4 regions of the Acidovorax sp. DW039 genome follow, and region 2 is predicted to be linked to each of the others. Evidence: predicted binding sites of a transcription regulator. Region 2 holds the regulator's gene; each other region holds the start of a gene.
What was found. Region 2 encodes LexA, which represses DNA repair genes until DNA is damaged. Its sites were predicted from a motif close to ACTGTATNNNNATACAGT; they were not measured.
Positions count from the first base shown of each region.

Region 1: the regulator LexA is predicted to act here: its motif matches at 5,629-5,646, upstream of AACH87_RS16150 (DNA topoisomerase IV subunit B).
Region 3: the regulator LexA is predicted to act here: its motif matches at 2,687-2,704, upstream of recA (recombinase RecA).
Region 4: the regulator LexA is predicted to act here: its motif matches at 2,910-2,927, upstream of imuA (translesion DNA synthesis-associated protein ImuA).

Region 1 covers NZ_AP029019.1:3,614,665-3,622,465, forward strand. Annotated here, with positions in the region: gene AACH87_RS16135 (methyl-accepting chemotaxis protein) at 1-19, opposite strand, end outside; gene parC (DNA topoisomerase IV subunit A) at 360-2,717, opposite strand; gene AACH87_RS16145 (lytic transglycosylase domain-containing protein) at 2,714-3,568, opposite strand; gene AACH87_RS16150 (DNA topoisomerase IV subunit B) at 3,614-5,596, opposite strand; gene AACH87_RS16155 (MFS transporter) at 5,786-7,003, shown strand; gene AACH87_RS16160 (hypothetical protein) at 7,013-7,159, opposite strand; gene AACH87_RS16165 (class I SAM-dependent methyltransferase) at 7,285-7,801, shown strand, end outside.
Region 2 covers NZ_AP029019.1:2,506,115-2,513,915, forward strand. Annotated here, with positions in the region: gene AACH87_RS11120 (branched-chain amino acid ABC transporter substrate-binding protein) at 1-712, shown strand, start outside; gene AACH87_RS11125 (D-2-hydroxyacid dehydrogenase family protein) at 838-1,845, opposite strand; gene lexA (transcriptional repressor LexA) at 2,613-3,287, opposite strand; gene AACH87_RS11135 (asparaginase) at 3,376-4,332, shown strand; gene adk (adenylate kinase) at 4,474-5,130, opposite strand; gene kdsB (3-deoxy-manno-octulosonate cytidylyltransferase) at 5,286-6,095, opposite strand; gene AACH87_RS11150 (Trm112 family protein) at 6,119-6,301, opposite strand; gene lpxK (tetraacyldisaccharide 4'-kinase) at 6,308-7,411, opposite strand; gene AACH87_RS11160 (biopolymer transporter ExbD) at 7,417-7,801, opposite strand, start outside.
Region 3 covers NZ_AP029019.1:4,810,009-4,817,809, reverse strand. Annotated here, with positions in the region: gene AACH87_RS21570 (adenylate/guanylate cyclase domain-containing protein) at 1-1,409, shown strand, start outside; gene AACH87_RS21565 (DUF4148 domain-containing protein) at 1,569-1,919, shown strand; gene AACH87_RS21560 (MarR family winged helix-turn-helix transcriptional regulator) at 2,069-2,569, opposite strand; gene recA (recombinase RecA) at 2,780-3,841, shown strand; gene recX (recombination regulator RecX) at 4,041-4,511, shown strand; gene AACH87_RS21545 (hypothetical protein) at 4,508-5,065, opposite strand; gene argC (N-acetyl-gamma-glutamyl-phosphate reductase) at 5,335-6,267, opposite strand; gene sucC (ADP-forming succinate--CoA ligase subunit beta) at 6,461-7,621, shown strand; gene sucD (succinate--CoA ligase subunit alpha) at 7,637-7,801, shown strand, end outside.
Region 4 covers NZ_AP029019.1:2,633,926-2,641,726, forward strand. Annotated here, with positions in the region: gene AACH87_RS11800 (nucleotidyltransferase family protein) at 1-482, shown strand, start outside; gene AACH87_RS11805 (DUF4124 domain-containing protein) at 605-1,240, opposite strand; gene AACH87_RS11810 (DUF2268 domain-containing putative Zn-dependent protease) at 1,386-2,015, opposite strand; gene AACH87_RS11815 (superoxide dismutase family protein) at 2,248-2,766, opposite strand; gene imuA (translesion DNA synthesis-associated protein ImuA) at 2,973-3,872, shown strand; gene AACH87_RS11825 (DNA polymerase Y family protein) at 4,003-5,460, shown strand; partial or broken gene AACH87_RS11830 (error-prone DNA polymerase) at 5,464-7,554, shown strand; gene AACH87_RS11835 (OmpW family outer membrane protein) at 7,778-7,801, shown strand, end outside.

The DNA of each region.
Region 1 (7,801 bases), 1.1 Mb from region 2:
GGGTCAACGACGCGGGCATCAAAGAAACGTTGAAAGACAAGTGGCTCACCTTTTCTGAAGACAGTCTTCAGAGACTAGCAGCGCCACTCATCACACATCTCATGGTTTATCCGTAGAAGGCCACAGAGGGAAAACACCCTCTGTACACCAGCAATCAGAGACCTCTTCTCTTCCATCCTTGAGCACCTGGGCGCGCTCGCGGCTTTCCAGCCACCGGATCAGAGATCAGATGTGCGACAACAACTTATCAAGCCAGCACGGGGTATTGAGTGGGATCAGACCCGTCTGACGGCACGCGATTTATCCAACACAAGCCCTCTTCCTCCGCGTGATCAGGGCTTGATGGACACAGCGAAAGGTCACTCCACGCGGGTCACAGTCTGGGGCTTGAAGCCCAGATCGGCCGCCTTCCCCTTGCGGCCCCGTGCGGCACGTGCGTTGTTGAGGCTGCGGATTTCCAGCGTTTCGTCGCGCACCTTGCCGCCCCGGCCAATGCCGTCCAGCCGGATGCTGCGGGTGTAGGCTGCAGCGCCCGCCAGCTGGTCCTTGTCTTCCAGATCAATCAGCATCAGGCCGCGGCCACCGTTGGTCATGGTCTTGAGTTCGGTGATCTCAAAGGTCAGGATGCGACCGCCCACGGACGCACAGGCCACATGCGTGGCGGGCAACACGGGCTTGCTGCCGGAAGTACCTGCCACATGCGAAGGCACGCACACGGTTTCGCCCTCGCCCAGCGTGAGGAAAGCCTTGCCGCCCTTCTGGCGCGAGACCATGTTCTCTACCGCCGCCACAAAACCGTAGCCGCCTGAACTGGCCAGCAGCAGTGTGGCCGTGGCAGGGCCCGCGAAGTAGTGCAGCAACTGCGTGCCCGATTCCAGCTCGATCAGCGTGGTGACGGGCTGGCCATCGCCCCGCGCACCGGGCAGGGCCGACACTGGCACGGAATACACCCGGCCGTTGCTGCCAAAAGCCAGCAGCGTGTCCACCGTGCGGCATTCAAAGGTGCCGTAGAGGCCGTCACCCGCCTTGAAGGCAAAGCTGGCGGCCTCGTGGCCATGGCCGGTGCGGGCGCGCACCCAGCCTTTTTGCGAGACCACCACCGTGACGGGCTCGTCCACCACCTTCACTTCAGCCACGGCCTTTTTCTCGGCCTGAATCAGCGTGCGGCGCGGGTCGGCAAAGGTCTTGGCGTCCTGCTCAATCTCCTTGACCATGGTGCGGCGCAGGGCGCTGGGGTTGTTCAGGATGTCTTCGAGCTTGCCCTGGCTCTCGCGCAGTTCTTTCAGCTCTTGTTCGATCTTGATGGCCTCGAGCCGCGCCAGCTGGCGCAGGCGAATTTCAAGAATGTCCTCGGCCTGCCGGTCGCTGAGGTTGAAGCGCGCAATCAGCGCGGCCTTGGGTTCCTCGGCGTGGCGGATGATGGCAATCACCTCGTCGATGTTGAGCAGCACCAGTTGCCGCCCCTCGAGAATGTGGATGCGGTCCAGAACCTTGTCCAGCCGGTGCTGGCTGCGGCGGGTGATGGTGGTCTGGCGGAAAGCGATCCACTCTTCCAGCATCACGCGCAGCGACTTTAGCACCGGCTTGCCGTCGAGCCCCACCATGGTGAGGTTGATGGGGGCCGAGGTCTCCAGGCTGGTGTGGGCCAGCAGTGCGGTAATCAGCTCTTGCTGCGGCGTCTTGCCCGTCTTGGGCTCGAACACCAGGCGCACAGGAGCGTCTTTGCTCGACTCGTCGCGCACCACATCCAGCACCGCCAGCATGCTGGCCTTGAGTTGGGTCTGCTCCTGGCTCAGCGCCTTCTTGCCCGCCTTGATCTTGGGGTTGGTGATTTCCTCGATTTCTTCCAGCACGCGCTGCGTGCTCACGCCGGGCGGCAGTTCGTTGACGACCAGTTGCCACTGGCCGCGCGCCATGTCCTCGATCTTCCAGCGCGCACGCACCTTGAGGCTGCCGCGGCCCGTGCGGTAGGCATCTGCAATGTCGCCGGGGCTGCTGATGATCTGACCGCCGCCGGGGTAGTCCGGGCCGGGCACGATGGCCAGCAGCTCTTCCTGGCTCAGCGTTGGCGTCTTGATGAGTGCGATGCAGGCATCTGCAATCTCGCGCAGGTTGTGGCTGGGGATTTCAGTGGCCAGCCCCACAGCGATACCGCTGGCACCGTTGAGCAGCGCAAACGGCAGGCGGGCGGGCAGCTGGCGCGGCTCCTGGGTGCTGCCGTCGTAGTTGGGCATGAAATCGACGGTGCCTTCGTCAATTTCGTCCAGCAGCAGGCTGGTGATGCGGGAGAGGCGCGCCTCGGTGTAGCGCATGGCCGCAGCGCCGTCGCCGTCGCGGCTGCCAAAGTTGCCCTGGCCGTCGATCAGCGGGTAGCGCTGCGCAAAGTCCTGCGCCATGCGCACCAGCGCGTCGTAGGCCGACTGGTCGCCGTGCGGATGAAAGCGGCCCAGCACATCGCCCACCACGCGGGCGCTCTTGACGGGCTTGGCAGGCGTGTTGCGAGTGGGCCCACTGAAGCCCAGCCCCATGCGATCCATCGCATAAAGAATGCGCCGCTGCACGGGCTTGAGGCCGTCGCACACATCAGGCAAGGCGCGGCCCTTGACGACGGAGAGGGCGTATTCCAGATAGGCGCGCTGCGCGTAGCCGCCCAGGTCCAGGGCGTCGCCGCCGTCATCGCCGGTGGTCGTGAAATCGGAGAGAGTGGAATCGCTCATTCGTGAAGAGAGGTCGAGAAAGTTTCGTTGGCCTGGCGGGGCAGCGCCACCTGCACATCCGCAGGCATGCCGCCGCGGTTTTGTGCACCGCCTTGCACGCCTTGCAATTGCATGCGCACACGCCCGGGCACCGCCCGTTGCGCCTGCACCGGAGCAGGCGGTTTGAGCTGTGTGTAAAGCGCCATCACGGTGCGCACGTAGTTCTGGGTTTCCTTGAACGCAGGAATCTGGTTGCCCGCCTTTTGCACCGCGCCCTCGCCTGCGTTGTAGGCCGCCAGGGCCAGATCCATGCGGCCCGGGAACAGGTCCAGCAGATAGCGCAGGTAGCGCGTGCCAGTGGGCACATTCACGGCCGGGTCCGTCAGCTTTTGCTCCACGGTGCGGCGCGCATCGGCACGCACCCCGAAACGGCTGGCCGTGGCAGGCATGAGCTGCATTAAGCCCACCGCCCCCTTGGGCGACACCGCCTGGGTATCGAAGCCGGATTCGGTTGCAATCAGCGCCTGCAGCAACTCGTAATCCACCGCCTGCTGCTGGGCTGCGGCGCGCAGGTGGTGCTTGATGCTTTTGTAGCCGGGGGCAATGTCAAAAAACGCCAGCAACCGCGCACCGGCACTGGGCAGAGCATGCGGCATGGGTGGCTGGCCTGCCGGGCCGTCGCGGGTGGAATCGAATTCGGTGCCGCGAAAGAACAGCTGGTAGCGCTCATCGAGCTGCTCGGCCGCAAAGTGCGTCACGCCGCGCTCGTCCACATGCGCCCACAGGTCTGCGTGGGCTTGTTGCTGCAAAAAGCAGAGCGACAAGCCCAATACAGAAAAGCGCAAGAGGCCTTTTGGGCGCGACGTTTTCATGAAAGACAGCGGAGCCGATTTGGTCAGATGGGGGTCAGAGGGAGGTCAGATATCGATCTCCACCGCATCGCCGTGCAGCTCCATCAGTTCGCGGCGCGCGGCGGCCTCGCCCTTGCCCATGAGCTTGGTGATGAGGCCTTCGGTAGCGGCGAAGTCGAGGTCTCCCAACTTGACGGGCAGCAGGCGGCGGGTGTCGGGGTTGAGCGTGGTTTCCCACAGCTGCTCGGCATTCATCTCGCCCAGGCCCTTGAAGCGGCTGATCTGGCACTTGTCGCGCGGCACGCCTTCCTTGGCGCATTTGTCGAGTATGGAATTGAGTTCCCCATCGTCCAGCGCATACATCTTGGCAGCAGGCTTTTTGCCACGCGCAGGCACGTCTACACGGAACAGCGGCGGCCGTGCCACATAGATGTGACCCGCTTCGATGAGCTTGGGAAAGTGGCGGAAGAACAGCGTGAGCAGCAGCACCTGGATGTGCGATCCGTCCACATCCGCATCACTCAGGATGCAGACCTTGCCGTAGCGCAGGCCGCTCAGGTCCGGCGTGTCATTGGGGCCGTGTGGGTCCACACCAATGGCGACCGAGATGTCGTGGATTTCGTTGTTGGCAAACAGGCGGTCGCGCTCTACCTCCCAGGTGTTGAGCACCTTGCCGCGCAGGGGCAGGATGGCCTGGCTTTCCTTGTCGCGGCCCATCTTGGCGCTGCCACCGGCCGAGTCGCCTTCCACCAGAAACACCTCGTTGTGGCTGGTGTCGCGGCTTTCGCAGTCGGTGAGCTTGCCGGGCAGCACGGCCACGCCAGAGCCCTTGCGCTTTTCCACCTTCTGGCCCGCCTTCTGCCGGGTCTGCGCGGCCTTGATGGCCAGCTCGGCCAGCTTCTTGCCGTATTCGACATGCTGGTTCAGCCACAGCTCCAGCGCCGGGCGCACAAAGCCGCTGACCAGGCGCACCGCGTCGCGTGAATTCAACCGCTCCTTGATCTGGCCCTGAAACTGCGGGTCCAGCACCTTGGCTGAGAGGACATAGCTGGCGCGCGCAAACACGTCTTCGGGCAGCAGCTTGACGCCTTTGGGGGCCAGGCTGTGCAGCTCGATGAAGCTCTTGACTGCGTTGAACAGGCCATCGCGCAGGCCGCTGTCGTGCGTGCCGCCCGCGCTGGTGGGGATCAGGTTGACATAGCTCTCGCGCACCGGAGCGCCCTCTTCGGTAAAGGCCACGGCCCAGGCAGCGCCTTCACCTTCGGCAAAGCTCTCATTGCCGCTGTCGGCAAAGCCTTCGCCTTCAAACAGGGGGATCACCGGGTCGGCAGTCAGCGTCTGCGTCAGGTAGTCGCGCAGGCCGCCCTTGTACTGCCAGGTCTGGGTGTCACGCGCCTTCTCGTTGATGAGCGAGACGGACACGCCAGGCATCAGCACCGCCTTGCTGCGCAGCAGGTGGGTCAGCTCGCCCATGGGCAAGGCGCTGGACTCGAAATACTTGGCATCCGGCCACACGCGCACGGTGGTGCCCTGCTTGCGCTCGCCTTGCTCCAGCGGGCGGACCACCAGCGCTTCGATCACATCGCCGCCAGAGAAAGCCAGACGCGCCACCTGCCCCTCGCGGTGGCTGGCCACCTCCAGCCGCGTGGCCAATGCGTTCGTCACCGACACGCCCACGCCATGCAGGCCGCCCGAGAAGCTGTAGGCACCACCCTTGCCCTTGTCGAACTTGCCGCCCGCGTGCAGGCGGGTGTAGACCAGTTCGATCACCGGGGCCTTTTCTTCGGGGTGCATGCCAAAGGGAATGCCGCGGCCATCGTCCTCCACACTGACCGAGCCATCGGCGTGCAAAGTCACCTTGATCTTCTTGCCATGCCCTGCCAGGGCCTCGTCGGCAGCGTTGTCCAGCACTTCCTGGATGATGTGCAGGGGGTTGTCGGTGCGGGTGTACATGCCCGGACGCTGCTTGACGGGCTCCAGGCCCTTGAGCACGCGGATCGAGCCTTCGGAATATTCGTTTGCGGAAACAGAGGAAGGTTTGGCTGCCATGGCGCGGATTGTAGTGCGGCAGCGCAGCAAAGGCTGGATAAATAAACAGCCTTCAACTCATCCCTCGTTTGCTTTCCAGACAGGTTGAGCGGCAAGCCCGCGCAGGCCCAGGCCATCCGACCCCGCTGGCAACTGTATTGGTCAACCGTGTACCAGCGCGTTTCACGCAATCTCGCTACATTCCGGTGCATGCATATGAATCCTCCCAAACTATCCATGGCCCAGGTGCTGGTCTGCGGGGCAGCCATCGTGACTTTGTCCATGGGCATCCGCCACGGGTTTGGCCTGTGGCTGCAACCCATTACGCAGGAGATGGGATGGACGCGGCAGTCGTTTGCCTTTGCGATTGCGCTGCAAAACCTGTCTTGGGGCTTGATCGGCATCTTTGCCGGCATGGCGGCCGACCGGTTTGGGGCCTTCAAGGTCTTGATGGGCGGAGCCGTGCTATATGGGATGGGGCTGGCAGGCATGGCCTTGTCTCCTACGCCGCTCATGTTTGCACTGACTACCGGGATGCTGATTGGCGCAGCCCAGGCGGGCACCACCTATGCGGTGATTTATGGCGTGCTGGGGCGGCAGATTGCCCCTGAAAAGCGGTCCTGGGCCATGGGGGTGGCGGCCGCGGCGGGCTCATTCGGGCAGTTCCTGATGGTGCCTGTGGAGGGCCAGTTGATTGCCAGCCTGGGCTGGCAGCAGGCCCTGCTGGTGCTGTCGCTGGCGGTGCTGATGATCATCCCGCTGGCGTTCGGTCTGCGGGAGCCCGGCTTTGAAGGCTCTGCCGCTCCCAAGCGGGAGCAGAGCATTGGTCACGCGCTCAAGGAAGCCTTCAGCTACCCGAGCTTCAACCTGCTGATGGCGGGCTATTTCGTGTGCGGTTTCCAGGTGGTGTTCATCGGGGTGCACATGCCCAGCTACCTCAAGGACCATGGCCTGTCGCCCCAGGTGGCCAGCTACGCGCTGGCGCTGATCGGGCTGTTCAACGTGTTTGGCACCTACATCGCAGGCACGCTGGGGCAGCGCATGCCCAAGCGCTTCATCCTGTCGTTCATCTATCTGGCACGGGCAGTAGCCATCAGCATCTTCTTGCTGGTGCCGCTGTCGCCCCTGTCGGTGTACGTGTTCTCTGCCGTGATGGGCGCGCTGTGGCTGTCTACAGTGCCACCCACCAATGCCACCATTGCCCAGATTTTTGGGGTGCAGCATTTGTCCATGCTGGGCGGGTTTGTGTTCTTCAGCCACCAGATCGGCAGCTTCATGGGCGTGTGGCTGGGGGGCTATCTGTATGACGCCACCGGCAGTTATGACATCGTCTGGTACATCGCCATCGCGCTAGGCGTGCTGGCCGGTCTGGTCAACCTGCCCATCAAGGAAGCGCCCCTGCAGCGCACCCAACCCCATCCCGCCTGAGCATGAGCACTACATGAGCACCACCTCATCCACGCCCACAACCCCAGTGCGCAGCCGCGGGTGGCGGGTGTTGGGGTGGGCGGCAGCCATCGGCGTCTGCGCACTGGTGTTTGCTATGTATACCGTGCCGGACTTCATGGTCATGGTGGCGGACAAGGTGTGGTCCTGCTTCTGAGGCTTGCTGTGCGCTGCCTGTGAAACAGTGGCACATTGGTGAATAAGAGTGTTTTTGCTGGCTGGCGCTTACCCATCAAGCGCAGGCAGCTATCAAATCAATAGCAATGCACGGAACTGAAGCTCCTTCCCCATGGGTCCAGCGCTGGAGCCACCTGATCCCCGCTGGCAGCGAAGTTCTGGACGTAGCCTGCGGTGCAGGCCGCCATATGCGCTGGCTGGGCAGCCTGGGCTACCGGGTTACGGGCATTGATCGCTCTGCAGAAGCGCTGGCGGCCTGCGAGGGCCTGGGCACGCTGGTGTGTGCAGATATTGAAAATGGCCCCTGGCCTCTGCCAAGGCGGACGTTTGGCGGCGTGGTGGTGACCAATTATCTGTGGCGCCCGCTGATGCCCGTTCTGCTGGATAGCCTCGCCCCGGCAGGCGTGCTGATCTACGAGACTTTTGCGCACGGAAATGAATCTGTGGGCCGCCCCAGCCGCCCGGATTTCCTGCTGCGCCCTGGTGAGCTGCTACAGGTTTGCAGCGGCCTGCGCATCGTGGCGTACGAAGACGGCTACCTGGAAAACCCCGCCCGTTTTGTGCAGCGCATCACTGCGGTACGGGAAACACCTCAGGGCCCAG
Region 2 (7,801 bases):
GACATTCCGTATCATCGCGAATGACAACGCCCTGGGCGCTGGTCTGGCCTTCTATGCTGCAGACACCCTGAAGCTGAAGACCGTGGCCATCATTGACGACCGCACTGCGTACGGCCAAGGCGTTGCAGACGTTTTCAAGAAGACTGCAGCCGCCAAGGGCATGAAGGTTGTGGACGAACAGTTCACCACTGACAAGGCCACAGACTTCATGGCGATCTTGACTGCCATCAAGTCCAAGAACCCAGATGCGATCTTCTACGGCGGTATGGACCCACAAGCTGGTCCTATGCTGCGCCAGATGGAGCAGCTGGGCATGGGCAACGTGAAGTACTTCGGCGGTGACGGCGTTTGCACCTCTGAAATCGCCAAGCTGGCCGCAGGCGCCAAGACTCTGGCCAATGTGGTGTGCGCTGAAGGCGGTGCATCGCTGGACAAGATGCCTGGCGGCAAGGCCTGGAAGACCAAGTACGACGCCAAGTACCCTGGCCAGTTCCAGGTTTACAGCCCCTACACTTATGACGCGACTTTCCTGCTGGTCGATGCCATGAAGCGTGCCAACTCTGTGGACCCCAAGGTCTACACACCCGAACTGCTGAAGTCCAACTTCAAGGGCGTGACCTCCACGATCCAGTTCGAACCCAATGGTGAAATGAAGAACCCAGCCATCACACTGTATGTGTACAAGGATGGCAAGAAGACACCTCTGAACTGATCAACAGTTCCGTCTCTTCAGGCAAAAGGCCCTCTGTTCCACGGCAGAGGGCCTTTTGTTTTGTGTTTATCAATACTTCACGCCAAACAAGCAGACAAGTGCTCGCCCGGAGGCTGCCAACCTATCTATCGGCGTACTTGCAAGGCACCGGGATTCACAATGTTGGTCGGTGTGCCCTTGATGAAATTCACCACATTGTCGAAAGCTGCACCGAAATAGAGCTCATAGCTGTCCTGCTCCACATAGCCAATGTGGGGGGTGCAAACGCAGTTTTCAAGCCGCAACAGGGCGTGACCTTGCAGGATGGGCTCGCTCTCAAACACGTCGACCGCAGCCATCCCAGGACGCCCCCGATTCAACGCCGCAATCAGTGCGTCTGGCTCGATGAGTTCCGCACGGGAAGTGTTGACCAGCAGCGAGGTCGGCTTCATGCAGGAAAGGTCTTCGAGCGTGACGATATTGCGCGTCTCTTCATTCAATCGCAGGTGCAACGAAATAACGTCACATTGGGAGAAGAACTCTTCGCGATTGGTAGCTGCTTGGTAGCCGTCTGTCAGGGCTTTTGCGCGCGAGGCTTCGCGTCCCCAGACGCGCACATTCATACCGAAGGCCTTGCCATAGCCTGCGACGAGTTGACCGATGCGCCCGTAACCCCACACGCCCAATGTTTTTCCGCGCAGCACGGTGCCAATGCCAAAGTTGGGAGGCATGGACGCATTTTTAAGGCCTGACTGCTGCCATGCACCGTGCTTCAGGTTGGATATGTACTGCGGCAGACGCCGACTGGCTGCCATCACCAAGGCCCAGGTGAGCTCAGCCGGAGCTACGGGCGAGCCAACGCCTTCTGCCACGGCGATGCCGCGTTCTGTACATGCAGCCACGTCGATATGGCTACCGACTTTGCCCGTCTGTGCGATCAGTTTGAGTCGAGGAAGCTTCTCGACGAGCTGCTTGGTGATCTGAGTACGCTCCCTGATGAGGACGATGATGTCTGCATCCCTCAGTCGCACAGATAACTGGCCGAGGCCCTTGATGGTGTTTGTGTACACCTTGGCGGTATAGGCATCCAGCCGAGAGGCGCAATGGAGCTTGCGCACTGCATCTTGGTAGTCGTCCAGGATCACAATATTCATACCGATATTGTGCCTTGCCCGTACAGCTCAGTGCGTGAAGGGCCGCCGGAGCATTCGGTTAAATGCAACGTGATGTAGCACCTGGCACCTTACTGCGAAAGCGGGACGCCTGCGAGATGAGACAAATTGAAAAACGACATGGATTGGTCCATGTGTTCAACGCGGCCCGTATTTCATTGCAGGAATGCTGGACACTCATGCCTTGCAAGCCGATCCAGCTCTGCACAAACATCTGCCATTCGTCCTGAAATCACCAATTTGCCACTCTCTGGGGGACCGGAGTGGATCACTCGAAGAACCCTGGGTTTTGGTAAATGTGATTGGGTTCTGAGGGGCGCATTGCTCGTGGCAGTAGCCCCCTGTTTAGCAACAGATTTGAATTCGCCATGCAAGCACCTCTCTGCGCCGCGAGCGCGAGTGTGTTTCTCGAAAGGCAGGTGTGGCAGAGACGATTTGATTGGGAGAAACGACTGTTTCGATCCCGAACCCGCAAACCCCAACCAATCCGCGCCTACTTCAGTACACCCTGCGCTATGGCTGGAGGCTTGGTGTTGGGAAAGCGTATGTGTTTCGGTAGACCCGATCCATCGAGCCAACGCTTTAAAAGGCGAAGAAATTGCCGCCAAGGCTGAAAACCCAGTACCCATGTGAATGCTCCGAAATTCGGTGAATGAACATAGGCAGGATTTCAAATAATGCTGCATCTCAGGGCTGGCAGCCCTCTCAAGCCGCCCAACGCCCGCCACCTGAGAAACAGACAGAATTTCTTACATCAGCAAAGTGTTTCGGATCAGGCCCACCGCCAAACCTTCAATCTCAAAAGGCTCACCCGGCTGCACCGTGATCACGGGGTAGTCTGGGTTCTCGGGCAGCAGTTCGATACCCTTGGCGGTGCGTTTGAGTCGCTTTACGGTTACTTCCTCACCCAGCCGGGCAACGATGATTTGCCCGTTGCGAGCGTCTCGCGTAGCTTGAACAGCCAGCAAGTCGCCATCCATGATGCCTGCATCCCGCATGGACATGCCGCGCACCTTCAACAGGTAATCCGGCTTGTGCTGAAAAAGGCTCGACTCCACGCAATAGGTTTGGTCTACGTGTTCTTGCGCGAGAATGGGAGAGCCTGCGGCAACCCGACCGATCAATGGCAGAAAAAGCTGCGACAGCTGACGCAGTGGTGCATCGAAATGCTGACCCCGCGCTGCATTGAGTGCCCGCACTGTGTCATTGCGCAAACGGATCCCACGGGACGTCCCACTGACCAATTCGATAACGCCTTTGCGGGCAAGCGCCTGCAGATGCTCTTCTGCCGCGTTGGCGGATTTGAAGCCCAGCTCTGTTGCAATTTCGGCGCGGGTAGGGGGGGCGCCCGTCTTGGCGATAGCGGTCTGAATCAGGTCCAGAATCTGCTGCTGGCGTGCCGTAAGTTTGGGGTTGTCGAGCATGGCTGCGAGATCAATTCTTTGCAGGTTTGAAGGATACTGTTTTTTAATCCAGTAGCTGTATTTTTCACCAGTTTTTGGGAGTGTGCAAGTGAGTGTTAAAAAAATAGTCGTTCTGGGAACGGGGGGGACCATCGCCGGAAAGGCTGCGCGTGCTGGTGATAACGTCGGCTACAAGGCTGGCGAAGTAAGCGTGGGCGAGTTGCTTAGCGGTGTTCCTGGTCTGGAGAATGTCGCCAAGGGTTGTGAGTTGCAGTGCGAGCAAGTGGCTCAGCTGGACAGCAAAGACATGAACTTCGGCGTCTGGCGCGATCTGGCTTTGCGATGTGCCTCGCTGATGCAGGACGTCAGCGTGCAGGGGGTCGTGATTACCCATGGCACCGACACGTTGGAAGAAACAGCCTGGTTCTTGCAGTCTGTAGTGCGAACCACCAAGCCCATTGTGCTGACCAGTGCCATGCGACCTGCCAGCGCTCTCACACCTGATGGCCCCCAGAATCTCCTCGATGCCATTGCGGTCGTGTTGCACCCTCAGTCTGCTGGGGTCATGGCGGTTGCTGCAGGGGTCATCCATGGTGCGCAGTCCGTTCACAAAGCCTTCCCCTATCGCGTGGACGCATTCAGCTCCGGCGAGATAGGGCCTTTGGGCTGGGTGGAAGAGGGGGAAGTGCGGTGGGCACGGACCGCGCCGCAGCCTGACGATGTTGCGCCCCAGGCTGGACTGGTGGCTCAGCTCCCACCTCCAGAGCAATGGCCGTGGGTGGAGATCGTCGTGAGTGGTGCAGGCGCCAGCGCACGCGCGGTAGATGCCCTGGTGCATGCGGGTGTTCGCGGCTTGGTAGTTGCAGCCACAGGCAATGGCTCGCTGCATGTGGAGCTCAAGGAGGCGCTGATGCGCGCCAAGGCGTCGGGCGTTCGAGTCGTGAAGTCCACCCGCTGCAGTCAGGGGCATCGTATTGTCGGAGACACCGGTGACTTCGCTACCTACCCTGGTCTGTCTCCCGTCAAGGCGAGGGTTTCGTTGATGCTTGACTTGATCGGGGCATGAAAACTCCGCTGTCACGCTGAATACGTTACCTGAGGATGCAAAAGACTCAGGTCTCTTAATCCCAAAAACTCAAAATGCCGCACAGACCGAAATCTGTGCGGCATTTTTGCCAAGTGAGGCAATAGCCTCTGATTCTCTTGTTTAGCGGCTCAAAGCTTCCAGCGCTCGCGCCGTAATCTCTTCCACGCTACCTGTGCCGCTGATGGCCCGGTATTTAGGAGCCTGCGATGGGTCTTGCTGAGCCCAGTTGCTGTAGTAGTCCACCAGGGGGCGCGTCTGGTCGCTGTAAACCTGCAAGCGCTTCTTGACGGTCTCTTCCTTGTCGTCGTCACGCTGGATGAGGTCTTCACCGGTCACGTCATCTTTGCCCGCTACCTTGGGCGGGTTGAACTTGACGTGGTAAGTACGACCGCTGGCGGGATGCGAGCGGCGGCCGCTCATGCGCTCGACAATGGCCTCAAAAGGCACGTCGATTTCCAGCACATAGTCCAGCTTCACTCCAGCCGCCTTCATGGCGTCGGCCTGGGGAATGGTGCGGGGGAAGCCATCAAAAAGAAAACCGTTGGCGCAATCGGGCTGGGCGATGCGTTCCTTCACCAGATTGATGATCAGCTCGTCACTGACCAGTGCACCGGCTTTCATCACTGCCTCTGCCTGCTGACCCAGCGGCGTACCGGCCTTCACGGCAGCGCGGAGCATGTCTCCAGTCGAGATTTGCGGGATGCCATACTTCTGGCAGATGAAGGTGGCTTGCGTGCCCTTTCCGGCGCCGGGCGCGCCCAACAGAATCAGTCTCATGGAGGTCCTCAAGGTTTTAAAAATCGTGCGGCACTGCTGGCGGGGGCCTATTGGAGCGTCCAGGGCCCAGTGCTCTCTCTTCGGTCAAGGATAGCACGCGACAGCTTTGCCTTGCCTTACGCTGCGCCTGCGTTTTTCCCTTGTTTTCCCGTAGATCAGCCGGTGGCCGTAGCGCCAAGCAATGCGCGAACCTTTTGCAGATCTTCAGGCGTATCCACCCCGGGGCCAGGCGCGTGCGGCGTGACGTGCACGCAGATGCGGTGGCCGTGCCACAAGGCGCGCAGTTGCTCCAAGGCCTCCACGGTTTCGGTGGGGGCAGGGGGCAGCCGCGGAAAGTCTCTCAGGAAGCCAGCCCGGTAGCTGTAGATGCCCACATGCCGTAACGGAGCAAACCCTGGCACAGATGCCGCATTGCTTCCCTGTGCATGCTCCCACCAGGCCACATGGGCCTGGTCGCGCGACCATGGAATGGGGGCGCGACTGAAGTAGTGCGCCATGCCTTGCGCGTCCAGCACGACCTTCACCACATTCGGGTTCAGATAGTCTTCACGAGAAACAATAGGGTGGGCTGCAGTACCCATGCTCGCGGAAGTGTGCGCTGCCAGCAAGTCGGCCACTGCATCGATCAACGCGGGGTCCATCAGCGGCTCATCGCCTTGCACGTTGACGACCACATCGTCACCCTCCAGGTTCAGCAATTCGCAGGCCTGAGCAAGACGGTCACTCCCACTGGCATGGTGGACATCGGTCAACACTGCCTGAACGCCATGTTCCTGGCAGGCCTGCAAGATCAGTTCATGGTCGGCAGCCACCACCACTTGTTTCGCACCGCTCAACTGGGCGCGCCGCGCAACACGCACCACCATCGGTAAACCGGCGATATCCGCAAGGGGCTTGTTGGGCAGCCTAGAAGAGGCCAGCCGGGCGGGAATAAGAACCGTAAATACCGTCTTGCCAGCGTGCATCACACCGCTTGCACCTTGCGAACTCACGCCTCCAGCTCCTCATCCGTCAGGGTGCGGGCTTCGTTCTCCAGCAGGATAGGGATGCCATCGCGCACAGGGTAGGCAAGCCGGGCGCTGCGCGACACAAGCTCCTGATGTTCCCTGTCAAATGTCAGCGGGCCTTTGGTGACTGGGCAGACCAGCAGTTCAAGCAGTTTGGGGTCCATGGCGGTTTATTCAGTGCGGGAAGGGGCATAGCCCGGTAGGTCCGGGGATGATAGCGGCGCTGCAATGGCTCTCAGCCGAGCATCCACATCCCCCACAAAGTCTGGGGCAAGGGTGATTTCGAGCGGTACAGCCAATGCATCGGGATGCGTCTTCCATATTTTGACCGCGTCTTTTTCTGTGCAAATCAGGCGCAAGCGCTCATCAGTTGAGCGCAACCAGCTATCAAAATCATAGTGATCCGGAAGCGCTTCCTTGTGGCCTAACGACAGGCCAGCTTGCTCCAGCATGCTGAAAAATGCACCGGGCTGTCCAATCGCGGCCACCGCATGCAGGGGGTGTCCGCGCAGTGCATCCAATGCCACCTTCTCTCCTGTGGAAGTAAGGGCGTGGGATGCCAGCTGCCGCTGTACGGGATACGAAGGCATGGATGTGCCGACAGCAGGAGGGGTCCCGGTGTGCAGCACCCAGTCCACGGAGCGCGGCCACGGTTCGCGCAGAGGCCCGGCAGGTAGCAGGAAGCCGTTTCCTGCCCCGTGCGCATTGAAGACGCACACCTCCAGGTCACGTTGCAATGCCCGGTGCTGCAGGCCATCGTCGGCAATCAGTACATCTGTGACGGGGTCATGCTTCAGGAGTTGCTGCGCCGCCTCGAGCCGATTGCGGGACACACACACCGGCACGCCGCATTGGCGGGCAATCAGCAAAGGCTCATCGCCCACGTCGACCGGGCGGGAGGTCGCATCCACCAGCACACAGCCTTGGCTGGTGCGCCCGTAACCGCGGGAGATCACTCCGGGGTGCCACCCCAGCGCTTGCAGGTGCCTGACCAGCGCCATCACGATGGGGGTTTTGCCCGAACCTCCAGCCACCACATTCCCGATCACGATAACGGGACGCCCCGGATGCCCTGAATGCAGCAGACCGATGTCGTAGAGCATGGAGCGAACCCTGACGAGGCCGCCGTAGACCATCGATAAGGGCCACAGCGCCCAGCTTGCAGGATCTCGTCGTAGCCAGAATCGGGGCCAGCCTTTGCCAGATGCGTTCGCTGGCTTGGAACCCCCTTGTCCAGACTCCGGGGTCGGGGAGGGCACTGCAGTCCGAAGCATGCCGCTCAGCGGTTGCTGCCCCGGGCTCCGGCCGTGGATTGGGTGGCGAAGGTAATTTGGGTAAGGCCCACACGGCGCGCCGCCTCCATCACCGTCACCACCGATTGATGAGGTGCCATGGCATCGGCACTGATGATGACGACGCTGTCGTTGCCTGCAGTGGCAGCACCGCGCAAGGCTTGCGCGACTGCGTCCACGCTTTTGCCTTCGACGCCGTTCTTGTTGATGGCGTAGCGGCCGTCAGAAGCCACCGCCACGATGACTTCCTTGGGGCGGTCGCGTTGTTGCTCCGCATCGGCCACCGGCAGGGTCAGTTTCAGTTCGGTGAACTTGCTGTAGGTGGTGGTCAACATCAAAAAGATGAGAATGACCAGCAACACATCAATGAAC
Region 3 (7,801 bases), 2.3 Mb from region 2:
TGCCCTGGGTGGAGGCGTTGCGCCTGCTGCTGGGCCTGAGCCTGCCGGTGTTGCTGGCAGCGCATTTTGTGGGCACCCGCTGGACTTATGAAACCCTGGGTGCATCGCCCCCCTACGCACGCATGGTGCAGGCGCTGGCCCGGCCCGAGAACCTGGTGCCCCTGATGTTGCTGCTGACAGGGGCCTGGTGGCATGGTTGCCTGGGCCTGCACCTGGCCCTGCGGGGGCGTGCCCCTGGCTGGCAACGCTGGCAACCCCTGCTGTTGACGGCGGCGGTATTGCTGCCGGTGCTGGCCCTGCTGGGGCTCTTGTCCATGGCCCGCGAGGTGGCGTGGAACGCAGCATTGGGTGCTGCATCCAGCCTGCCGCCCTTGCCTGCCGTGCGGCGCACCCCGCAACAACTGGCGGTGGCCGATGCGCTGGAAGACGCGCTGCGCTGGGGCTGGCTGGTGGCGCTGGCCGCGCTGCTGGGTGTGCGCTGGGCCTGGCAAAAGTGGCAACGCCAGCGTGCAGGCAGCCCCATCCAGCTGCGCTACCCCGACCGCACGGTGCAGGTGCCACGCGGCCATTCGGTACTGGAGGCCAGCCGGGCGCATGGCATTGAGCACCTTTCGCTGTGCGGTGGGCGGGCACGCTGCTCCACCTGCCGGGTGCGGGTGCAGGGGCCTGCCGCGCATCTGCCAGAGCCGGGGGCCGATGAGCGCGCCACGCTGGCCCGCGTGCAGGCCCCGCCGGGGGTACGGCTGGCCTGCCAGTTGCGGCCTCTCGGAGATATTCAGGTCACGCCCCTGTTCCAGCCCGCCCAGCCCCAGTTGCCGGTGCGCATGGGACAGGAGCGGCAGGTGGCCATTCTGTTTGTGGACTTGCGGCGCTGGTCCGGTCTGGCCGAGCGCCAATGGCCGCATGACCTGGCCTGGGTGCTGGACCAGTACTTTGCGCGGGTGGGGGCGGCCGTGCAGGAACGCGGGGGCCTGGCCAACCAGTTCATCGGCGACAGCGTGATGGCCATCTTCGGTCTGCAGTGCGACCTGCCTACCGCGTGCCATCAGGCACTGCAGGCGGCTGCGCTGATCGAGCAGCGCATGGAAGCGTGGGGCGAAACCTTCCGCGACCAGTTCGGCCAGCCGCTGGACTTTGGCATGGGCCTGCACGCTGGCCGCGTGGCGCTGGGGCAGGTGGGCTACGAGGACACCACCACCTTCAGCGCCGTGGGCGAGGTGGTGAACACGGCCAGCCGCCTGCAAGACCATTCCAAGGTGGTGGGTGCGCGGCTGGTGCTGTCGCTCGAATCAGCCCGCTGGGCCGGAGTGGCCGATGCCCTGGGCACGCCTGAAGAGGTGCAGGTGCGCGGGCGTTCGCAGCCGCTGCAGGTGCTGCATGTGCGGCACCCTTCGCAGCATTGGGCATAGGGCTGCGTAGGGGCGGGCGCGAAGGGTAGACCTGGAGTCCCTGGCAGCTCGCAAAACCTGTGCGTTTACGCACATACGCCAGAGGCGCAAAAGCAGAAACTTCTTCCCATGCAGCAAGCAATCACGCCCTGCACATCTCACTCCAAAGGAAGAACTGCCATGACCAACGCCAAGACCCTGATCGCCATTGCCACCCTGGCCGCTGCCACATTTGCTGGTGCTGCATCTGCCACTCCCATCAACGAACAATGGGGTGGTGACGAGCCCGTGGCCCAAGGCCCCGCACTGAGCCGCGCCGAAGTGCAAGCCGACCTGAACCTGTGGAACCGCGCTGGCCTGGGCCAAGCCAACTACAGCGATCGCACCCCCGACGCAGACCCCACCTACGAAGCCCGCCTGGCCGAGTACCGCCGCCTGCGCAGCGGCCCCGAGTTTGTGGCCGAAGTGCGCCGCCTGGGCGGCGAAGTGAGCCAGGTGGCCGGCAAGGGGGCCGCTGCCAGCGCCCACTGATATACGGGATACGGCCCCGCCGAAGCAGCTACCTCAAAGGCTGGGGGCCGTTAACCGCCCGGCCTTTGAGGTTGCGTTGGCAACTCGACTTGCCTGTTGGAACGAACGGGCCTGCTGACCCTGTCTTTGCAGGCGCGTTGACCGGGTCCTCACTCTCCCCCGCTGGCATAAGCCTCCAGCCCGATGGCCACCACGGTGGCCACCTCATCGCCCACCTCGGCGCGAAACTCCGCCTCTGCCTGCGCAACGGCTTCACGAAAGCCCTGCAGCCACGCCAGCCCCGTAGGGGTGAACCGCACCCGCCGCGCGCGCGCATCGTGCGGGTCTGCCTCCCGCGTCACCAATCCCCACGCCTCACATTGGTCCACCAGTTGCGCCATGGACTGCTTGGTCATGCCTGCGCGCTGCGCCAGGTCCGTCAACCGGTCTCCACCCAGCGCCAGGTGCCGCGTCAGGTGGATGTGCGCGGCACTGACCTGGTCACGCGCGGCCAGGTTGGACAGGGCCAGAGGCACATCCACGCTGCGCGCCATGAGCTGCAGCACCCGCGCATCAAAGCGCCGCATGGCGTGCCCCAGCAGCCTGCCCAGGTGGGTCTGGCGCCAGGCATCGTCCGAAGGTGCAAGTGCAGGAGGGGCGGGATTTTTCATGGAGTTTCAGCACCTGTGCGGGCGGAAAACTGGGGTGCACAAATGGTAAGGCAAACTGACTAAAAAACTGTTTACTTGGTCTGCATGGCCATCTACATTACTGGTCAAGCAGCCAGTACTGTTTTTAATAACAGCCTCTCCGCAGAGGCGGCAGATGCTGCAGAGATTGCAAGCCATTTCACAGGTCATCGATTTATTCAGGAGTCATCCATGGACGTCAAAGCCAACAACCCCGCTCTCGCCGCCAACAGTGAAAAAGCCAAGGCCCTGGCTGCAGCGCTGGCCCAGATTGAAAAGCAGTTCGGCAAGGGCACCATCATGCGCCTGGGTGAAGGCGAGGCCATTGAAGACATCCAGGTGGTGTCCACCGGCTCGCTGGGCCTGGACATTGCGCTGGGCGTAGGCGGCCTGCCCCGTGGCCGCGTGATCGAGATCTACGGCCCTGAATCGTCGGGCAAGACCACGCTCACGCTGCAAGTCATTTCCCAGATGCAAAAGCAAGGCGGCACCTGCGCCTTTGTGGATGCTGAACACGCACTGGACATCCAGTACGCGCAAAAGCTGGGCGTGCATGTGCCTGACCTGCTCATCAGCCAGCCCGACACTGGTGAACAAGCGCTGGAGATCGTAGACAGCCTCGTGCGCTCGGGCGCCGTGGACCTGATCGTGGTGGACTCGGTGGCCGCCCTGACCCCCAAGGCCGAAATCGAAGGCGAAATGGGCGACGCCCTGCCCGGCCTGCAGGCCCGCCTGATGAGCCAGGCGCTGCGCAAGCTCACTGCCACCATCAAGAAGACCAACTGCATGGTCATCTTCATCAACCAGATCCGCATGAAGATCGGTGTGATGTTCGGCAGCCCAGAAACCACCACGGGCGGTAACGCGCTCAAGTTCTACGCTTCCGTGCGCCTCGATATCCGCCGCACCGGCACCATCAAGAAGGGTGACGACGCCATTGGCAACGAAACCAAGGTGAAAGTGGTGAAGAACAAGGTGAGCCCACCCTTCAAGACCGCCGAGTTCGACATCCTGTTCGGCGAAGGCATCAGCCGCGAGGGTGAAATCATCGACATGGGCGTGAACGCGAAGATCATCGAAAAGAGCGGTGCCTGGTACGCCTACAACGGCGAAAAAATCGGCCAAGGCCGCGACAACGCCCGCGAATTCCTGCGCGAAAACCCCGACCTCGCCATAGAGATTGAAAACAAGGTGCGGGAATCGCTTGCGATTCCGCTGCTGCCGACGCAGGAGGCAGCGGCCAGCGAGGCGTAAGCCGAGCGGCACCGCAGGTTCGCAAAAACAAGGTGCGGGAATCGCTTGCGATTGCGTTGACTTGCGCTGCTGCCCACGCAGGAAGCAACAGCCAGCGAGGCCCAAGCCATAACACAGCCCTGTCGCCGTAAAGCTTCAGGGCTGAATGCCATCTAGCGCACGTCCATCAAGCGTAAGTAGCTACCAAAAGCATAGCAAAATGGGTTTTGCCACGTTATCCCTCAAAGGCCGTGCGTTGCGCTTGCTGAGCCAGCGCGAGCATTCGCGCGATGAACTGCGGCGCAAGCTGCAGCGGCATGTGGAAGAGGGGGACGATCTGGAGGCGGTGCTGGACGATTTGCAGTCAAAGGACTTCATCAGCGAAACCCGTGTGGTCGAGTCCACTCTGTACCGCCGTGCCAGTCGCCTGGGTTCGGCCCGCATCCGCCAGGAATTGCAGGCCAAAGGCCTTGCGCCCGAGCTGGTGCACCAGGCCCTGGTGACCCTGCAAAGCTCGGAGTTTGAGCGGGCCTATGCACTTTGGCAGCGCCGGTTTGGCGAACTGCCCGCCGATGCGCAGGAAAAGGCCCGGCAAATGCGCTTCCTGATGGCCCGAGGGTTTGCGGGCGATGTGGTGCAGCGCGTGCTCAAGGGGCACCGCCCCGAGGGGGACGCAGATCTGAATGCCTAGCGGGACGCGGGCGGAATCGCAGGCAATGCCTGTGGTGCGTCCGGTGACACACCGTGTGGGATGCTCGTGCCACCTGTCGATGGCTTTCCGCTCGTGCCTTGGGGGGAGCCTTGAGGCATGCCAGGGCGGCTTTGGGGCGATCCGCCCAAAGGCGCTCCCAGGCTTTCTCGGCCCGGCGCTGCGGGCGTATCTGCGGCTTGCGGGGCGGGTGGAGTGGCGGCACCTGAATGGGGTTGCCCCGTGCTACGGTTTGCAGCACCCCCGGCTGCCTTGCCGTCCGGTATGCCCATCTCGCTTCGGGTCGCTCCGGGGTCGGGGCCACCCGTGGTGGCCCCTGCTGGCGACGTGGCCGGGCCATCCCCGATGCCTGACCGTGCAGCCCCTTCCGGCCCCAAGGTGTTGAAGCCCAGCACAATGAGCAGCGCCAGTGCCGCAGCACCGATAAAGAAGTACATCAGACCCGAGTTCTCTCGCCCGCTGGTGGGCTGGGGCAGGCCTCCCTCTCCGTGGCTGCCAGCAGGGCGTGGAGGGTGGTGGGCGGGGGGGGGCGTCATGGGGTACCTCTTGATAGCTTGAAAACTTGAAAACAGACCAGTTCAAGTTAAGAGGTAGGGGTGGCGCCCTTTGTCAGACGAGAGCGTGCATCCACGTAGCCAGGTGAGGCAGCAATCAAGTCAGGCCGCCGTGCAGCGATGCACGCAGAGGCGGATGCAAAAAAGGGAAGGTGCATTGCTGCTCCTTCCCTCTCTTGGATTTCTTTGGCTGAAGTGGCTGGACGGGATCGAAGGAGATCAACACCTCATCCGTTCCGGGCTCTTGCCCCTCAAACGCCCAGCATCAGCCGCATGTTCTGCACGGCGGCTCCGCTGGCGCCTTTGCCCAGGTTGTCCAACCGGGCAATCACTACCGCCTGGCGGTATTGCTCGTTGGCAAACACGCGCAGCTCCAATTTGTTGGTGTCGGCCAGGGTGTCTGCAGCCAGCTTCAGGTCATCCGTCGGGGGTAGCACGCTGACCCATTGCTCGGGGGTATTGGTCTTGGCGTAGTGGCTCGCCAGTGCATCGTGCAGGTCGCTGGCTTTGGGTGCGCCGGGCAGCAAGTCCAGATGCAATGGCAATTGCACCAGCATGCCCTGGCGGAAGTTGCCTACGGCTGGGATGAACACCGGGCGACGTGTCAGGCCGGTGTAGCGCAGGATTTCTGGAATGTGCTTGTGGGCCAGGCCCAGGGCATACGCCTCATAAGGTGCTGCAGTGCCTGCCTCGTAGGCCTCGATCATCGTGCGGCCTCCTCCCGAGTAGCCGGACACGGAAGGCAGGCTCAAAGCTGCGTCTGCAGGAATGAGGCCTGCATCTACCAGGGGGCGCAGCAGTGCAATCGCCCCCGTGGCGTAGCAGCCTGGGTTGGAGACGCGGGTGGCCTCGCGCACGGCCTGGGTTTGCGCGGCATCCAGCTCGGGAAAGCCATACACCCAGCCAGCAGCCGTGCGGTGCGCCGTGCTGGCGTCAATCACCTTCACCTTGCGGCCGGTGGTGCGCTCAATGTCGTCCACCATCGCCACGGTTTCGCGCGCTGCATCGTCGTGCAGGCACAGCACGACCAGGTCCACACCCGCAATCAGGTCGCGCTTGGCGGCAGGGTCTTTGCGCAGTTCGGGGGCAATGCTCACCACTTCGATCTGAGGCAAGGCCTGCAGACGCTCACGGATCTGCAGGCCCGTGGTGCCGGCTTCGCCATCGATAAAGACTTTGGACATGGTGGTGCTCCTGCGAAAAAGGGGGTTCAGCGAGGTGTTCTGGCCCTGCTTGGCTTTACGAAGTACGTAAGTTCCTCACAAGGATGGTGCGTTGCAGCATGATACAGTCGCAGGTTGCCATGTCCCAAGCCCGCGGCCAGACAATTTGTTCATGGCAAACGGGTAACTACCACCCTTCCCTGAGAGAGACCTCATGAAGATTCACGAATACCAAGGCAAGGAAATCTTGCGTCAATTTGGTGTGCCCGTTCCGCGTGGCATTCCTGCATTCACGGTGCAAGAAGCCGTGGAAGCCGCTCAGAAGCTCGGCGGCCCCGTGTGGGTTGTCAAGGCCCAGATCCACGCCGGTGGCCGTGGCAAGGGCGGCGGCGTGAAGGTTGCCAAGACCATTGATGACGTGAAAGCACGCGCCAGCGAAATCCTGGGCATGCAACTGGTCACGCACCAGACCGGCCCCGAAGGCCAGAAGGTTCGCCGCCTGTACATCGAAGACGGCGCCGACATCAAGAACGAACTGTATGTGTCGCTGGTCACCGACCGCGCCACGCAGAAGGTCGCCCTGATCGCTTCGAGCGAAGGCGGCATGGACATTGAGGAAGTGGCCCATTCCACTCCCGAGAAGATCGTCACCGAGATGATCGATCCCCTGGTCGGCATCACTGCCGAACAAAGCAAGAAGGTCGCTGCTGCCATCGGCCTGACTGGCGCTTCCATCGACCAGGCCGTAGACATCTTTGCCAAGATCTACAAGTGCTACATGGACACCGACGCGTCGCTGGTGGAAATCAACCCGCTGAACTGCGACTCCAAGGGCAACCTGATGGCTCTGGACGCGAAGTTCAACTTTGACTCCAACGCGCTGTTCCGCCACCCCGAAATCGTGGCTTTCCGTGATCTGGACGAAGAAGATCCAGCGGAAGTCGAGGCTTCCAAGTTTGACCTGGCCTACATCAGCCTGGACGGCAACATCGGCTGCCTGGTGAACGGTGCCGGTCTGGCCATGGCTACCATGGACACCATCAAGCTGTTCGGCGGCGAGCCAGCCAACTTCCTGGACGTGGGCGGTGGCGCTACGGCCGAGAAGGTCACCGAAGCGTTCAAGATCATGCTCAAGAACCCCAAGGTCAAGGGCATTCTGGTCAACATCTTCGGCGGCATCATGAAGTGCGACACCATCGCCACTGGCGTGATCACCGCCTGCCGCGCCGTGAACCTGTCCGTGCCTCTGGTGGTGCGCATGAAGGGTACGAACGAAGAGCTGGGCAAGAAGCTGCTGGCCGAGTCCGGCCTGCCCATCATCGCTGCAGACACCATGGCCGAAGCCGCGACCAAGATCGTTGCTGCCGTCAAGTAAGCCCGGAGAACATTCATGTCGATTTACATCAACAAAGACACCAAGGTCATCACCCAGGGCATCACGGGCAAGACTGGCCAGTTCCACACCGAAAAGTGCCAGGAATACGCGAACGGCAAGAACTGCTTCGTGGCGGGCGTGAACCCCAAGAAGGCGGGCGAGTCGATCTTCAACATCCCG
Region 4 (7,801 bases), 130 kb from region 2:
CCCTGCTAGCGGGCAAGCCGGTGCTGCAGCACACGCTGGACGCAGTGCGCGCCAGTGGCTTGCCATGGCATGTGGAGGATGCCGGGCACCCAGGCATGGGTGATTCGATTGCAGCCGCTGTGCGGCAAACAGTGAGCGCTGCAGGCTGGCTGGTGCTGCCGGGCGATTTGCCTCTGGTGCAGCCCGCCACGCTGCAGGCCATGGCGAAGGTGCTGCAGGAGAAACGGGCCGTGGTGGCATGGCCGGAGTTTGCGGGCGAGCGCGGGCACCCGGTGGCATTTGGGCGCGACTGTTTGCTCGACTTGCTGGCCCTGCAGGGCGAAAAGGGCGCTGCGCCCGTGGTGCGTAAATGGGCAGATCAGGGGCACGGGCTGGCCGTGCCGGTGGTGGATGAGGGCGTGGTGACAGACATTGACACCGTGCAGGCGCTGGCGCGAGCCGAAGCTTTGCTGGCGGAAGAACCAAACGCTGCAAGGAGATAGTGGCGGGCGCTGATCTGGGGCAGGGGTAATACGGAGGCCAACCAACGTGGCCCTAGCTTGATGCGCGTTCTTTAGTCCCCTTAAAGGGCAATGAGGCAGCCTCCACAAACCGCACAACAGGCTCAGGAGCAGCGCCAGTCTGCCGTGGACTTACCAGCAGACTTGGTGCAAATGCGGCCATCGGCTGCGGTGATGGAGTCGGCGTTGTTCTTTTTATAGACGCCTCTGGCATCGTCGTAACAAAAGCCGCTGTCGCAATGGGTAATGACCGGGTTTCTCACGATCACCTTGGGTGGCTCTTGCATGAGCGGTGTGTTGGTGCCGCAGGCAGCGTTCACATTGGTGATGGCGGCATTGGTGCGCATGCGCTTTTCATCCGGCGACAGCGTGCGAATGCTGGAGACAAACTCCATCTCTTTCTGCGCGTTTTTGCAGGCTGGTGAATTGACCAGGGAGGTAGGGGTGTTTGTAGAGGTTGGCGCTGGGCTTGGGGATGAAGTTGAGGCGTCATGCTGCGCACGTTCGGCCGATTGGGCGCGGTATTTCCTTTCAGTGGCTGCCTCTGCGTTGGCACGCTCCTGGGCAATTTCTGCCGCACTTTTTTGGCGCTCGATCAGCTTGCTAGTTTGCCCTTCGGGGCAAGGCGCATCGGTGTAGACGCTCTGACCTGCTGCGTTGGTGCAGCGATGTACTTGGGCTTGTGCCGTTGCGGTCACGACAGTGCCGATAACGATTGCAATCAGTTGGCTTTTTCTCATGGCTCCTCCTGTACAGAGTGCAACGTTTGAGCTCATGTGTGCGCTGACCGCATATGCAAATTGTCCTCAAACTGTTACATCGACAAAGGCGTGGGGCCGTAAATGCGGCAGTGGTTACAGAGTGACGCTGGGTCTTGAACGTGTCTCAGCCGAAGAAAGCCTCGGCAGGTACGTTGACTGCTGCGCTGGCGCTGAGCTGATGGCGTGCAAGGTATTGCCCCACCAGTGCAAACCCCACTGAATATCCGCAGTGCCGAGGAATCGACTCTGCAGGGCTACCAAAGAACCATGCGGGGTGGTTGTACCAAGGCGCATCCAGCTCAGGCTGCATCCGCTGCGTCATGGAGCTGATCTGCTCGGTGGAGAGTGCTTGGGCGTAGAAGGGTGTATGCCCCATGGCCTCCACTTCAAAGTGGCAGGCCAGCCCTTCTGAGACCAGGGCTGTGCGCAGCGTGCGTCCGTAACCTACTGAACGCTCTCGCATGCAGTGGTGCACTTCATGGGCAAATAGGGCGGGGACGGCGGTCTGGATGTGTTGTGCAAGATAAGGATTGCCGGGGTCTACCTTCATATGTAGCAAATGCTGCCCCTCGGCAAAACCATTGACACCCAGCTCAGGAATTACGGCTTCGGTCGCGTAGGTCACTACATCCAGTGGGGTGATTGGGAGCAGGGTGGCTACACGGTCGGCGGCGGTGACCAGCAGCCTGCGCAGTTGCGGCAGCCAGGGGGCCAGCCGTCCGCCTGCGTCAGGAAAGTGGAAATGAAGGCTCAAGTATGGGTCCTGCCTATCCTGAAAAATGCGGCCTGCTGAATCACCAATCGGATCGGGTCACCAGAGGATTTGTTGCTATCCCCCAGCCATCTGCGATGGCTTAGAGCGGCTAACAAAACTCTTTTGGCGTCGTTGCCGCGTCTTGTCGTACTACGCGTACTGCCTGCGACGCAGCGCCTGGCCAGAACCGCTGCGCTGAGTTTTGTTAGCCGCTCTGAGGGGACAGAGAGTGTTACTTGGCGGCAATCACAGCACAGGCCAGACGAGGCCCGGCGTTACCGGTGGGCTGGGTGGTGTAGTCATCGGGGTCGCGGTGCACGATGAGGCCGCGGCCAATGATGTTGTTATCCGTGCTGCCCACGCGGATGATGCGCGATTCAAAATTGAAGGTAGCGACACCATTGGCATCGGCCTTCAGGCTGGGAAGGTCGCCGGTGTGGTGGTCGCCCATGCCATGGTGGCCGTGGGGCTTGCCGCCGGGGTTGAAATGGCCGCCAGCGCTCATGCCGTCGCCGCTGCTGCAGTCGCCTTTTTCATGGATGTGAAAGCCGTGCTCGGCACCGGGCTTGAGGCCGGTAATCGTTCCCGACACCTTCACCACATCACCCATCTGCACAAACTGCACGGTGCCTGTGGTGGTGTTGCCCTTGGTGGCTTGCAGTTGCGCTGTGGCACTGGGGCCTGTGCTGTAAGAGGCGCAGCCAGCCACAGCAGCAACAGCCGCTGATGCCAGAAAAAAACGAAGATTCATGAAGTGCTCCTTGAATGGGAAAAGGCCATAAAACGCGCTTGCGCAGGCATGGTAACCAAAAGGTCGCTGCCATGGCTGCGGATTGAGAGTGCCCCACAAAACTCAGTACCGTGAAGGGCTGGCATGGCCTGAAATCCTCATATACTGTATAAATATACAGTTATTGAGCACTATCGCTTCAACCGGCTTACCGCCCCTTGTTCACCATGTCTGCAGCAATGTCGTCCAGCTCTCAGCGCCGCGCATCCTCTGCGGCGCAGTCTGTGCATGTGCCAGGCGTGTGGCTTGGGCACCAGCTGTGTGATGCGCATGTATCCACCGTCACCCAGCCCACGGGCTATGCCGCGCTGGATGCTGAACTGCCCGGCGGCGGCTGGCCTGTGGGCGCGTTGACTGAGTTGCTGCATGCAGACCCCGCACGCCACACCTGGCAACTGTTGCTGCCCGCATTGGCACAGGCCACTGCTGCCCGGCCCGGTACCGTGGTGCTGGTAGCCCCACCTTGCGAACCCTTTGCCCCAGCGTTGCGGGCTGCAGGCCTTCCGCCTGAGCGCTTGTTCCGGGTGCACGCTGGCAACGCGCTGCTGGGCGCAGCTGGCGGCAAAGCTGCGGCTACCGCTGCCCTGTGGGCGGCCGAGCAAGCCCTGCGCTGCCGCGATGTGCTGGCCGTCGTGGCGTGGTTGCCGCAGGCCTTGCCAGAGCAGCTGCGGCGACTGCACCTGGCAGCTGCGCAGATGGGGCAACTGTTGTGGGTGCTGCGCCCGGCCAGCACACGCCAACAGGCCTCACCCGCACCGCTGCGCCTGGCGGTGCGGCCAGATGCGGTCACGCCCCAGGCCATGCAGGTGCAGGTCATCAAGCGGCGTGGCCCCCCATTGGCACAAGCTGTGGTGCTGCCCGGGTGCTCAGATCGGCTGGCGCAGGTGCTGGCTGCGGCGGCTGTACGAGCGCAGCAACGGCGCAGCATCAGCACTGGGGTGCCTTTGCCAGCCGCAGGTGCGGTGACTGATACGGTGGCCAATGCGGTAGCGGGAGCCATCGTCAGGGCAGGGCAGAAAGGGATGACACATGCACTGGATCGCCTGGCCGAGCCTGCCGCCTTGTGAGCCATCGTCGGCTTCTGCAGTCTCAGCGTCTGGGTGCTCGGCCCATACAAACGATGCTGCGGGCAAGCGTACAGAGGGTGCGTCGCTCATCGCAAACGTCACGCTACCAGATGCCGATGCCTGGTGGGCCTTGCGTTTTACCCCCCGCGTAGCCCGGGTGGACGAGGCCTTGCTGCTGGAGGTATCGACCACCGAGCGGCTGTGGGGTGGCCGCGCTGCGCTGCTGGATCAATTGCTGGCCAGTGCCCCAGCCAGTACAAAAAGCACAAAAATTTCGATCTCACCGCTGCTGGGGCAAGGCCCCACCTCATTCCAGGCACTGGCTCTGCTGCGGCTGCAACTGGCCGGGCAACCCATGCCCAGGCGGGTGCCACATGACTTACCCCTACACACCCTGACAGCACTGCGCCCCCATGTAGCCAGCCTGGCGCGCATGGGGTGCAACACCTGGGGCCAGCTGCGTGCCTTGCCGCGTGATGGGGTGGCACGGCGGCTGGGCGCGCCTGCCTTGCGGGCACTGGACTGCGCTTTTGGCGATGCGCCCCACACCCACACCTGGCTGGAACTGCCAGAGGTGTTTGCGCTGTCGGCAGAGCTGCCCATGCTGGCAACATCTGCCGACACCTTGCTGTGGTCCGCCCACGGCTTGCTGCAAGCGCTGCAGGCATGGCTGCAGGCCCGCCAGCAGGGCGTGCTGGCGCTGGAGCTGGCCTGGCACCACGACCTGCGCAAGGTCGATGGCATGCCGGTGCCCCCCTGGCAGGCCTTGCCAGTGCGCACGGCGCAGCCTACCCAGGCGCTGGGGCATCTGCGCCTCCTGCTGGCAGAAAACCTGGCCCGCACGCCCCTGGCCGCACCGGCCAACCAGATTGCGCTGCGCGCCCTGGAAACGGTACCCATGCCTCAAGCCAGTGCCAGCCTGCTACCGCCTGCGGGAGCTGCAGGCGGTATGGGCCGCAGTGCAGAAAGTGAAGCCAACAGTGAAAGCTGGCATCAACTGGTCGAGCGCCTGTCTGCCCGGCTGGGAGCAGACCAGGTGCAAGGCGTGGCCTTGGCGGCTGATCACCGCCCCGAACGCATGCAGCACTGGCAACCTGCCACACAGGCGCTTCAGGGTGGGGCGATTGCGCCCACGGCTGGGCAAACCACGTCGCGCACCGCGTTGCCTGACGCCAGCCTGTGGCCCACCTGGCTGCTGCGTCCACCCCAACGGCTTGCCGTGCAGGGCAGCCGCCCGTGCTATCTGGGGCCTTTGCGACTGGTGGCAGGCCCTCATCGGCTGGAGGCTGCCTGGTGGGAGGCCGCCCCTGAGCCATCGGCTGATGCACAGCCGCTGCAGGACGAGAGCGGGGGCGTGACCTCTGGCCTTGTGGTGCGCGACTACTTTGTGGCCCATAACGACCGGGTCGGGCATGTGTGGGTGTTTCGCGAGCGTTTGCCACGCTCAGCTCTTTCAGCCCCATCAAACTCAGTCCCATCAGGCACATCAGCAGCAAGCCATGGTGAGGCAGGGCGGGGCACATGGGGGAGATCTGCCACAACGGCAGCCCGGCAAGACCGCTGGTTTCTGCACGGCATCTACGGCTGAACCATGCACCCGCATCGCCCACCAGCTCTGGTGCTGCCGGACTATGCCGAGCTGCACTGCGTCTCCAACTTCAGCTTCCAGCGGGGCGCATCGCACCCGCATGAGCTGGTGGAGCGCGCCGCAGCACTGGGCTACCGCGCACTGGCGCTGACGGACGAATGCTCGGTCGCCGGTGTGGTGCGGGCTCACCGGCGGGCCAAGGCGCTGGGGCTGCACCTGATTCTGGGCAGCGAGTTTGCCTACCCCGGCTTCCGGCTGGTGGCTCTGGCGCGCAACGCACAGGGGTGGGGCAACCTGTGCCAGTTCATCACAGCGGCAAGGCGCAATGCAGTCAAAGGCAGCTATCAGATGGGGCCGCTGTCCGATGCGCAGCAGCTGCAAGACTGCGAGTTGCTGCTGGTGCCTGAGCGCACGCTACAAAACGCTACTGATTTTGCAGCTATTGCCGCTTTATTGATGGGCGCTAGAGCCCAATTTCTTCAAAACTTCTGGCTGGTGGCAGAACTGCTGTTGGAGCCCGACGACGACCTGTGGCTGGCCACGCTGCAACAGGCTGGCGCTGCCGCAGGTGTGCCCCTGGTGGCCGCAGGCGATGTGCACATGCATGTGCGCTCACGCAAGCCGCTGCAGGACGTGATCACCGCCGTGCGCCTGGGGCTGCCCGTGGCGCAATGCGGCTTTGCCTTGCAACCCCACGCCGAGCGCCACCTGCGCCAGCGCGTGCGGCTGGCGGGCATCTACCCGCCCGAGCTGCTGGCCGCCACGGTGCAGATTGCCCAGCGCTGCACCTTCAGCCTGGACGAAATCAAATACCAATATCCGCAAGAGACAGTGCCTGCAGGCATGACTCCCACCCAGGGGCTGGCATGGCTCACCTACGAAGGCGCTGCAAGCCGTTACCCGGAGGGCGTGCCACCTGCGGTGCATACCCAGCTGCAGCGCGAGCTAGCGCTGATTGCCGACTGCAAGTACGAGATGTATTTCCTGACCGTGCATGACATCGTGCGGTATGCGCGCAGCGTGGGCATCCTGTGCCAGGGGCGTGGCTCGGCTGCCAATTCGGCGGTGTGCTTTTGCCTGGGCATCACGGCGGTAGACCCGACCCGTTCCACCTTGCTGTTTGAGCGCTTTATCAGCCGGGCACGCAAGGAGCCGCCCGACATTGATGTGGACTTTGAGCACGACCGGCGCGAGGAAGTCATCCAGTACATCTACAGCAAATATGGCCGTGATCGCGCCGCCATTGCTGCCGTAGTCACCACCTATCGCACCCGCAGCGTGCTGCGCGACGTGGGCAAGGCACTGGGTGTACACCCGGCGGTGGTCGATGCCTTTGCCAAGGAGCACCACTGGTTTGATGAAGAACTGGCCAGCCACAAACTCCAGGCCTTGGCCGCATCGCTGGGCCAGCCCTTGGCTGCGCATACTGCTGCGCTGTGGCTGGAGATTGCAGACGAGCTGCACGGTTTTCCACGGCACCTGAGCCAGCATGTGGGCGGCTTTGTGCTCACCCAAGGGCCTCTCACACGGCTGGTGCCCATCGAAAACGCAGCCATGGCAGACCGCTCCATCATCCAGTGGGACAAAGACGACCTGGACGAGATGGGGCTGATGAAGGTGGATGTACTGGCGCTGGGCATGCTCAGCGCACTGCGCCGCTGCATGGACTTGCGCGCAGTCCTGCGCGGCGAGCGCTGGGACTTGACAGACATCCCTGCGGAAGACCCCGACACCTACGACATGATCTGCGCGGCCGACACCGTAGGCGTCTTCCAGATTGAAAGCCGCGCCCAGATGAGCATGCTCCCCCGACTTCAACCGCGCGAGTTTTACGACCTGGTGGTCGAAGTCGCCATCGTGCGGCCCGGCCCCATTCAGGGCGGCATGGTGCATCCGTATTTGCAGGCGCGTGAGAGGCGCAGACGGGACCAACCTCTGGTGTTGGAAAAGCCCGAGTTGGCCGATGCGCTTGAGCGTACGCTGGGCGTGCCGATTTTTCAGGAACAGGTGATGCAGATTGCCATGGTTGCAGCAGATTTTTCTCATGAGGAAGCCGATCAACTGCGGCGAGCCATTGCCGCATGGAGGCCCAGAAGCAGGGACGATTGACTGAAAACGCTTCACACACAAGCCAGAAAACCGCCTAGCTTTGAGTAAAAAAATAGCCTTGTTGCAAAAAAGCAAATTCAGCGCGAGACGTAACCCAACCCGCAGGGGTAAACACCGAGTTGTTTGACCTGCGGCAAGGTTGCCCCTACCGCTTGGAGGCCCAATACGTTCACGGGGGCCGTCCCCGTTCAACTGCACTGAGTTCTGTATGAAGAAAAATCTGCTGACCGTG